Regions from separate parts of the Ralstonia edaphi genome, predicted to be linked through region 1. Evidence: predicted binding sites of a transcription regulator. Region 1 holds the regulator's gene; the other holds the start of a gene.
The links. Region 1 encodes LexA, which represses DNA repair genes until DNA is damaged. Its sites were predicted from a motif close to ACTGTATNNNNATACAGT; they were not measured.
Positions count from the first base shown of each region.

Region 2: a site for LexA is predicted at 2,604-2,621, ahead of R2669_RS02400 (ATP-dependent helicase). Genes of this name have one in related genera too.

Region 1 is NZ_CATWHI010000005.1:344,956-350,158, reverse strand. Features, by position in the region: gene priB (primosomal replication protein N) at 1-200, opposite strand, end outside; gene rpsF (30S ribosomal protein S6) at 244-612, opposite strand; gene R2669_RS19145 (asparaginase) at 706-1,698, opposite strand; gene R2669_RS19140 (ferredoxin--NADP reductase) at 1,836-2,612, opposite strand; gene lexA (transcriptional repressor LexA) at 2,867-3,517, shown strand; gene R2669_RS19130 (hypothetical protein) at 3,637-3,822, shown strand; gene R2669_RS19125 (cupin domain-containing protein) at 4,165-4,476, opposite strand; gene R2669_RS19120 (dipeptidase) at 4,493-5,203, opposite strand, start outside.
Region 2 is NZ_CATWHI010000001.1:543,444-548,646, reverse strand. Features, by position in the region: gene mdtD (multidrug transporter subunit MdtD) at 1-406, shown strand, start outside; gene R2669_RS02400 (ATP-dependent helicase) at 432-2,582, opposite strand; gene R2669_RS02395 (hypothetical protein) at 2,683-3,000, opposite strand; gene R2669_RS02390 (YnfA family protein) at 3,143-3,475, opposite strand; gene R2669_RS02385 (carbohydrate kinase family protein) at 3,556-4,503, opposite strand; gene xylB (xylulokinase) at 4,452-5,203, opposite strand, start outside.

The DNA of each region.
Region 1 (5,203 bases):
GCCATCTTGCCGGCTGCCAGTGCTTCTATCGAAAACTCGATCTGTCGCACTGTCTGCGCCTCGACCGCCTGTCCGCTGTAGGCCAGCAGACAATTGACGATCGGCACGCCGGCTGGGGTGTATCGCATCACCTCGCGCTCGACCAGAGTGGCGACGAGCTGCAGGCGGTTGATGGCGTTGTCCCCGTGGGTTTCGTTCATGCTGGTGATGCGCGATCAGGCTTGCGCAGCACCGCGCGCGGCATCAGGCGGCCTGTTCGGTCTGAGCGGCGGCCTTCTTGGCCTCTTCGCGTGCGACTTCCTTCATCATCGGCGACGGCGCCGTTTCAGCCTTCTTGGTCTGAACGATGAGGTGACGCAGCACAGCGTCGTTGAACTTGAACGCGTGCTCGAGCTCAGCCAGGGTTTCCTTACCGCACTCGATGTTCAGGCACACGTAGTGAGCCTTCGCGAGCTTCTGGATCATGTAGGCCAGTTGACGGCGGCCCCAGTCTTCGACGCGGTGCACTTGGCCGCCCTGCGTAGTGACCGTGCTCTTGTAGCGCTCGATCATCGCGGGCACTTGCTCGCTTTGGTCCGGATGGACGATGAATACGATTTCGTAATGACGCATTGACGCTCCTTGTGGATTAAGCCGCCCGGGCGTCACACTCCGGTGCAGCAAGGTTGGTTAGCCTGCCATTATACGCAGGCTTTGGCGATTTTTTCAATATCGATCAATGACTTGCTGCAGGGAGGCAACTTCTGCCTGGGCGCGCCCCGAGGCCAGAAGCAACGTCAGCAGCACACGCGCTTTATAGGGATTGAGCGAGCCACTCGATGCCCAGCGCTCCGCGCCCGGCTGGGCAGGCACCACGCCTGCCCCTGTACGCGTGGAACGCAGTATGAAAACGCCCTGCTGACTCGCCCTGTTCAGCGCCGCCTCAAGATTGGCATGGATGGACCCGGCGCCAGTTGCGGCAATCACGAGCCCCTTCACGCCAGCAGCCACCAGCGCATCAACGACACGCGCATCGGGTTGCGCATAGCTCGCCAGCACTTCCACCCATGGCCACTGGCCCGTGGGCGGCATCGGCAGGACATCCTCTGCGCTCACACGTTGCGCTGCACGCTGAAACTGCACCTGGGCGTCGAGCACGAAACCCAGCGGCCCCGCATCCGGCGAGACAAACGCCTCCACCGCATAGGTGTGACCCTTCTGCACATCGCGCGCGGCATGCACGCGCTGATTTAGCGCTACCAGAACGCCGCGTCCGCGCGCGGACGGACTGGCGGCGAGCCGTACCGCGTTCAGCAGGTTCAGTGGGCCATCTGCAGACAGCGACGTCGACGGCCGCATCGCCGCCGTCAGAACGATCGGCGTATCGGTCTGCTGCGTCAGGTGCAGCAACATGGCGGTTTCTTCCAGCGTGTCGGTGCCGTGCGTGATGACCACGCCGTCCACACGTTCGACGTCGATCCAATGACGGATGCGTCCAACGAGCTTTTCCCATACGTCGAACGTGAGGTCCTTGCTGTCGATCTGGGCGACCTGCTCGGCGCGCACGTTGGCGAGGCGCTCCAAACCAAGCTTGCTGGCAGCGAGCAGTTGATCGATGGGGACGGCGCCAGCGCGATAGCGTGCGGCGGAGCCAGCGTCGTCAGCAGAGCCGGCGATCGTGCCGCCGGTGGCGAGGATGGCGATGGTAGGCAAGGACATCGTTGCAGACATGCGTGGTGGGCAAGGCGCGCATTGTATCCGCCCGCCCCGCCTTTGCCGACGCGGGATAGCCCTCGGCGCCGGCAAAAACAAAACGCCGGCACACAGGCCGGCGTTTGCAGCGGAAGCCGTATCGATTATTTCTCGACGAAGGCGCGCTCGATCACGTAGTCCCCCGCTTCGCCCATGCGCGGCGAGATCTTGAAGCCGCGGGCATCGAGCAGCTTGCAGGTGTCTTCCAGCATGGCCGGGCTGCCACAGATCATGGCGCGGTCGACTGCCGGGTCCATCGGGGGCAGGCCGATGTCGGCAGACAGCTTGCCGCTGTCGACGAGATCCGTCAGGCGGCCCATATTGCGGAACGGCTCACGCGTGACGGTCGGGTAGTAGATCAGCTTCTCGCGCACCTGATCGCCGAAGAATTCGTTGTTCGGCAATTCCCGGGTGATGAAGTCGGCATAGGCCAGCTCGCTCACTTGCCGCACGCCGTGCAAAAGCACAACCTTCTCGAAGCGCTCGTAGGTTTCCGGGTCCTGGATGATGCTCATGAACGGCGCGAGGCCAGTGCCGGTGCCGAACAGGTACAGGTTCTTGCCCGGCAGCAGGTCATCCAGCACGAGCGTGCCGACCGGCTTCTTGCTCACCAGCAGCTTGTCGCCCACCTTCAGATGCTGCAGTCGCGACGTCAGCGGGCCGTTCTGCACCTTGATGCTGAAGAACTCGAGATGCTCTTCGTAGTTCGGGCTGGCGATACTGTAGGCGCGCATCAGCGGCTTGCCCTCGACCTCCAGCCCAATCATGACGAAGTGGCCGTTATGGAAGCGCAGCGCCTGATCGCGCGTGGTCTTGAAGCTGAACAGCGAGTCATTCCAGTGATGGACGCTCAGAACGGTCTCTTGATTGAAGGCGGACATGGTGACGTTCGGGCCGGCCCAACGAGGCTCCATCGGGCTATGTGGCGATGCAATAAATCGGTCAAGGCCTTGATTTTATGCGATTCCCTCCGGCCGCGCCTGCATGGATTGCGCATAAGCTTCTAACCAGTCGCGTAGGTTTTGACGCCGATCAGAAGGACTGGGCGCGCGCGCAACAGGTCACAACAAAATCACTTGCGCTTCCTGCGTCACTGTATAAAATCACAGCACCTGTTCAAATATACAGTACGCCGATGGCCACCCTCACCCCCCGCCAACAGCAGATTTACGACCTGATCCGCCAGACGATCCAGCGCACGGGCTTTCCACCCACGCGCGCCGAGATTGCCGCGGAGTTCGGCTTCTCGTCGCCCAATGCAGCCGAGGAACACCTGCGTGCGCTGGCACGCAAAGGCGTGATCGAACTGACCCCGGGCGCCTCGCGGGGCATTCGGCTGCGGGCGGCAGGCGACACGTCGCAGCATCAGTTCTCGCTGCCGTCGATGGGGTTGATGCAGCTGACACTGCCTCTGGTGGGCCGCGTGGCCGCCGGGAGCCCGATCCTCGCAGCAGAGCACATTGATCGCCAGTACCAAGTTGATCCGTCGCTGTTTTCTGCGCAGCCCGATTTTCTGCTGAAGGTGCGTGGCATGAGCATGCGCGACGCCGGCATTCTGGACGGCGATCTGCTGGCCGTGCAGCGCGCCGCTGAAGCGGCCAACGGCAAGATCGTCGTGGCTCGACTGGGCGATGACGTCACGGTCAAGCGTTTCCAGCGCAAGGGCCGACATGTCGAGCTGATCGCCGAGAACCCCGATTTCGAACCGATCCATGTTGATCTGGATCGCGATGAGTTTCACCTGGAGGGCTTGGCCGTCGGTCTGATCCGGCCTGCCGCGCCATAAGTCTTCGGCGCATCTCCGCGCCAAATCTTCGCTGTTTGATCCAACCTGGAGGTGAGCCATCGGCTCGCCAGGGCGGAGTCTTGCCACTCGCTTTTCCACCCGAACTCACGAGGTCTGTCATGCGACTCGGATCGATGTCTTCCCGCCGCCGCCCGGTACAGCCGGTGCCCTTCCGCCAAACCCAGGGCGTGCGCATCTATCAGGGGGAGCAGCGCCGTACGATGGTCGGCAGCATGGCCGCCATCTGCCGCATGCTGGATGCGATCCCGGTGGGCTCACGTGCCGCTGGGGCTGAAAGCTGCTGAGGAAAAGAAAGACGGGCAAGGGCTGCAAACCGCATTGCGGCGCCCGATCAGGGCATACCCCAATGCTGCCGCCGCAACTGATTTCATACACTTGCCGTGCCCTGAGGACAGGGCTTTCTTCAACTGATTTTCGGCCCGCCGTTTGAGCGGGCTGTTTTTTCTGTCCGGAAGTTGCTGCAGCGGCACATTCGACGGTGTTCCACTAGCAAAACGGACGTTTACCCGGATGTTGTTTGGCGTACGTGACAGTAGTATTGCCAATGCCCTCAGGGGCAATGAGATCGCTGAATTCGAAGCCCGCACATCGCGGGCTTTTTTTTGTCCTAACCGGGCGGCGAGCTGCTAAACGCTTCCCGCTTTCTCGACGACGAGAATCCGAGCCTCGCCACGCGGGTGCGCCACATGCTCACAACCGATACCGGCGAAGAAAATGTCGCCGGGCTCCAGCGTCGCGACCTTCTCTTCACCGGCTTCGCGGTAATGCATGTCGACCGTGCCGTCGAGCACCACGAACACCTCCTCGCCGTCGTTTACGTGCCAGCGATAAGGCTGGTCCGTCCAGTGCAGGCGCGTAGTAATGCCGCCCATATTGGCAATATCGAGCGCACCCCAGGCACGCTCGGCAGTGAACGACTTGGCGCGGATGATGTTCATGGCCGTCCTCCAACGGTTACTGCATCGACTGCAGATTGCCGATGCGCACCAGCATCTCGGTGAACATCTGCATATCGAGGTCGAGGTCCGGCACTTCCTTGTACTCGTTGGCGTTGTGCGCGGTGTACTTCTTGCCCGGCATGGCGGGGCCAAAGTTGATGGCGTTCGGCATCAGCTTGGCCGTCGTGCTGCCGGCCGTCGGCACGGGCTTGGCATCGAGGCCAGTGGTGTCGCCGTAGATGTTGAGCAGCGTCGACAGCCACGCGCCCTTCGGATCGCGCGCCATCCAGTTGCCCTGATCGTGGTTGATCTCAACGGCGACATGGTTGGCGTTGGCCCATGCGTTGATCTTGCCGGCGATCTCGCCGCGCAGTGCGTCGGGCGTTTTGCCGCGCGGCATGCGCACGTTGGCGGTCACCTCCACGCGGCCATTCTTGTCACCGATCACGGTGGGTGAAATGGTCAGCGGGCCCATGAAATCATCCTTGTAGGCGACGCCCATGGTGTTGCCAAGGTAATCGGTACCGTAAACATCGGCCAGATACCGCACAGCGTGGGCGTAGGCGTTGTCTGCCAGGCCGAGATCGGCTGCACGCAGGAACAGCGCCAGGCGCGGCAGCGGGTTGACGCCCTCTTCCGGACGCGAGCCGTGCGCCGACGTGCCGGTCGCTTTCACCACGATGCTGTCCGCCGTGCGCGCGATGTCGATCGAGAACTTGCCTTGCGC
Region 2 (5,203 bases), on a different contig from region 1:
GGTCGGCCTGATGATGGCCAGCTTTGCCGTGATGACGCCCAACGTGCCGGTGTGGCTGCGCATCGTGCAATTGGCGATCTTCGGCACCTTCAACTCGATGCAGTTCACGGCCATGAACACGCTCACGCTGAAGGACCTGACCGGCCCGCTGGCCAGCGCGGGCAACAGCATGCTGTCGATGGTGATGATGCTGTCGATGAGCCTCGGTGTGGCCGCCGCCGGCGCACTGCTGACGGGCTTTACCGACTTCACCGCCGGGCCGGAGGGACGCGACACGCTGGCGGCGTTCCACAAGACGTTTGTCTGCGTGGGCGTCATGACCTGTGCGGCCGCATGGATCTTTGCCCAGCTCTCGCGCTTCGAGTCAACGCACGTCGTCAAGCGGCCCGAGATGGAAGTGCATTGAGCGTGCGCTCCGGCGATTCGGCTGACTACTTTTTCCAGTAGCCGCGCATCTTCTTGCTCAGGTCGACCTTGGCCGCGGCACGTGCTTCGGCTGCGGGGTCCGCGCCGGGCTCCGGTTCTGGCCATGCGCACGCTTCGAACAGCGGCAGCAGCGCAGGCGGAATGAAGCGCGTGCGCGACGCGTAGATGTGCCGGTCGCCGTTGGGGGTTTGCTGCGTGACGTAGAAACGCTGCGGCACCAGGATGTCCAGATGCTCGCGCGCACGCGTCATCGCCACGTAAAGCAGCCGGCGTTCTTCTTCCAGTTCTTCGTGCGAACCCGCGCCCAGATCGGCCGGCATGCAGCCGTCCACGGCGTTCAGCACATACACGGCCTTCCACTCCTGGCCTTTCGATGAATGGATCGTCGAGAGGATCAGGTAGTCCTCATCGCGGTACGGGTCGCCCGATTCATCGCTGGTCAGCTCGGGCGGGTCGAGCGTCATTTCGGTCAGGAACCGCTCGCGCGTGGCGTAGGTGGTGGCCATGCGAGCGAGCTGGTCCAGATCGCCCTGGCGCACGGCCGCGTCGTCGTGCAGGCGCTCCATGTGCGGTGAATACCAGGCGCCGACGGCTTCGAGTTCACCGGCCCATTCCAGGCTGTCTTTGGGCGTGCGCAGGGTTTGCATGAGCGCCATCAGCGCGGTCCAGTCGCCGGCCAGCCGTGCCGGCGGTTCGTAGGCGAGCAGCGCCGCAATCGGGTCCGCCGCTTCCGCCATGGCGTCGAGCACGCGTGCCGCCGTGGCCGGGCCAGCGCCCGGCAGCAACTGGATCACGCGAAACCCGGCAATGCGGTTGCGCGGGTTCTCGGCCCAGCGCAGCACCGACAGCACGTCCTTCACATGCGCGGCTTCCAGAAACTTGAGGCCGCCGTATTTCACGAACGGGATGTTGCGGCGCGTGAGTTCGATTTCCAGCGGCGCGCTGTGGCTCGCGGTGCGAAACAGCACCGCTTGCGATTTCAGCGTCAGGCCGCCTTCACGGTGATGCAGCACCCGCTCGGCCACGCAACGCGCCTGTTCGGCCTCGTCACGCACCGAAATCAACCGCGGGCGATGCGTCGATGCGCGGTCCGTCCACAACGTCTTGGCAAAGCGCTCCGTGGCAAAACGCATCACGCCATTCGAAGCATCCAGAATCGGTTGCGTCGAACGGTAATTGCGCTCCAGCAGCACCGTGTGCGCGGGCCGCGAAAAGTGGCGTGGGAAGTCGAGGATATTGCGCACCGTCGCCGCGCGAAATGCGTAGATCGACTGCGCGTCGTCGCCCACCACGGTGACGCCGCGGCCGTCCGGGCGCAGCGCACGCAGGATGGACGACTGCAGCCGATTCGTGTCTTGGTATTCGTCGACGAGGATGTGGTCGAAGCGCGCGCCGATCTCGGCCGCCAGTTCTGCGTCGGACACCATCGCGTGCCAGTAGAGCAGCAGATCGTCGTAGTCGAGCACGTGCTGCGCCTGCTTGGCTTCGACATACGCATCGAACAGCGTGCGCAATTGCGTCTCCCACATCGCGCACCACGGAAAGTGGTGCTTGAGCACGGCGTTCAGCGGGCTCTCGGCGTTGATGGCGCGCGAGTAGATCGCGATGCAGGTCTGCTTGAGCGGGAAGCGGCGTTCCTTGGTCGACAGGTTCAGTTCATGGCGCACGACGTTGAGCAGATCGGCCGAATCGCTGCGGTCGTGGATGGTGAAATCGGGCGCGAGGCCGACGCGCTCGGCATATTCGCGCAGCAGGCGCGCGCCGATGCCGTGGAAGGTGCCGGCCCAGGGCAGCGTGGTCTTGTATGACGTGCCCGCGGAATTGAGCGCGTTGTTCGATCGCTCGCCTTGCATGGCGCGCGCCAGCAGGTGGCCGGCACGGTTCGACAGCTCGCTCGCCGCGCGGCGGGAAAACGTCAACAGCAGGATGCGTTGCGGATCGGCGCCGTTGGCCACCAGGTGCGCCACGCGCCAGCCCAGGGTGTGCGTCTTGCCGGAGCCCGCACCGGCGAGCACGAGCAGCGGGCCGGTTTCCGCCGCGTCTGCCCCGGAAATACCGAACTCGACCGCCTGGCGCTGCTGGTCGTTCAGCCGGGCCAGGTAACCGGGCGTGGCCGGCACAGTGGCGGTGTCTGGGGTGGGGGAGGCGGCAAGCACGGCAGGGCGTCACAAAAAATAACTGTATGAATATACAGCACTGTGATGCCTGCCTGTGGAAAGTGGGGGTGGTGAACGGAACGCTGACGGCGGTGGCCGATCAGATCCCGTCCCGCAGCTTTTTCGCGAAGTCCTGCGGCGATGCCCGCCGGTTGACCGCATCCACCAGATCCGCCAGGAACCAGGGCAGCACAAGCTGCGTGCCCGGATCGCTCAGGCCGACACTGAGCCTCTCTGTAGCGGCGGGTTCGGCTGGCTTCGGCTGCTGGGCGGCCTGCGGAGGCTGGCTGTGGGCGAGCATCCCTTGCAGGTCCTGATCGGTGAAGGTGAACGTTGACGTGGTCAGGGCCGAGGCCGTCATCGCTGCGGACATCAGCATCGTGGCCACGACGAGGTGTTTGAGGGTATTGGCAGGCATCGCGGCCTCCGGGACAAAGCGGTTGGATGAGGGGCGACCGGCGTGCAACGCGGCGGCCGCAGCAATGATCCACCCTCCGATTCTGGCTGTGGCTTAGGGTTCCGTTTCGCTCAGGAAATCCTCAATGTGGCGCGCAATCCGATCAGTTGGCCTGCGGTTGCAGGGCAATCACCGCCATCCCCGTCAACGCAATGGCCGCGCCGCCGATATCCCAGCGGGTGAGCGTCACGCCGTCGACCAGACGCAGCCACACCAGTGCCACGGCGATATACACGCCGCCGTATGCGGCATAGGTGCGGCCGGCCGCGGTCGGATGCAATGTCAGCAACCACGCAAACAGCGCCAGTGAGGCGGCCGCCGGCAGCAACAGCCAGATCGGCTTGCCTTGCCGCAGCACGAGCCACGGCAGATAACAACCGACGATTTCCGCCACGGCGGTGACGGCGAACAGCACGGCAATACGAAGCAGTTCCAAAGCGGGCCCCGAAGCAATCAAGACGCAGACGGCGCCGATTGTGGCATGTGGGGCGGCGCTGCCGCGATGGTCGCCCGGTCTCAGGCGGGCGAGGCGGTGTGCGCCTCCAGCAGCGCATCGATTTCGGCTTGCGTGCCGGCATACGCGCCGGCGCGCGTGGCGGTGAGGGCGGCCGCCGCTGCGGCTTGGCGCAGATGCGCCTGCGGTGGCGCCTCGGGCGACTGCAGCTGGCTCGCCAGCCAAGCGCCCATCGCGGCATCGCCGCAGCCGACGGTGTCTGCCACCCGTACGGCAAAGGCCGGTTGGGCGATACGCGCATCGTCTTGCTCGCCGTGCGCCGCTGCCAGCCATTCCATGCCCTCCGCCCCGAGCGTGAGCAGGATGTCGGCCTGCGGCGCGAGGGTGCGCAGCGTGGTCAGCGGATCGGCATCCCCGGGAAACAGGTGGCGCAAATCTTCATCCGACACCTTGATGACCGATGCGATGGCGGCCATGCGCAGCAGCAGTGGCGCGTAGTGCGGTGCGTCCATCGCCGTGCGCCAGTTCGGGTCGAAGGTGATGCGGGTGCCTTGCGCGGCCAGCGTTTCGGCCAGCGCCACGAGGCGGCTGCCGAGCGGCTCGCGCGCCAGGCTGATGCAGCCGAAGTGGGCGATCTCCACGGCGGTTTGCCAGCCGGCTGGCAGGGCTTGCGCATCGAAATGCAGGTCGGCGCTGTCATCGCCGACGAAGAAGTAGTGCGGCGGCTGGGTCGACGTGACCATCGCCAGTAACGGCGAGCGATCCACGCGCTGCAGATAGCGCAGGTCGAGCCCGGCGGCCTGGGAATCGGCGAAGAGCGCATCGCCGAACACGTCGTTGCTGATGGCGCCCGCGTAGCCCGTGGGTACACCCAGACGCGCCGCCACGCGCGCCACGTTCCAGCACGCGCCGCCTGGCCGGGCGAGCCATTGGCCGTTGCCTTGGTGCAGGAAATCGGTCAGCGCTTCGCCAAAGACGACGAGGCGGGGCAAGGGCAGGGCGTCGGACATGCAGGCAAGGGGAGATCGGAAGTTTGGGCAGAAGGCGCGACTGGCAGCGGTGAAGCGCGCCGATACAGCGCACGGAATGTCGACAGCCGTTCGGCAAGGCGCGCGTGGCGTGCGGCATCGGGCCGATACGTGGCTTGCACGGGCGGCTTGGCGCAGACGGCCGCTTCGACGCCGCCGTCGGCCATCCAGCCCAGGCGCGCGGCACCGAGCGCGCCGCCGGCTTCGCTGCCGACATGGGTCGTCAGTTCGGTGTTGAGCGTGTCAGCCAGCAATTGCGCCCAGAACGGGCTGCGCGAGCCGCCGCCCACAAACGAGAGCGAGGCCACCTGCGTGCCGGCTGCGCGCAAGGCGTCCAGCCCATCCGCCATGCCAAAGGCGACGCCTTCGAGCACGGCGTAACCGAGCGCGGCGCGGTCGCTGGCATGCGTGAGGTTGTGAAAATGCCCTTGCGCAAACGCATCGTTGTGCGGCGTGCGCTCGCCGCTGAGGTAGGGCAGGAAGAACGGCGCTGACTGGCGTTCGGATTCAGCCAGCGCAGCGATCTCAGGCAGCAGCGTGGCTTCCGGCACGCTCGTCAGCCGGCAGAACCAACGCAGGCAGCTTGCGGCAGACAGCATCACGCTCATCTGGTGCCAGCGTCCCGGCAGCGCATGGCAGAACGCGTGCACGGCTTGGGCCGGGTTCGGGCGGAAGCGGTCAT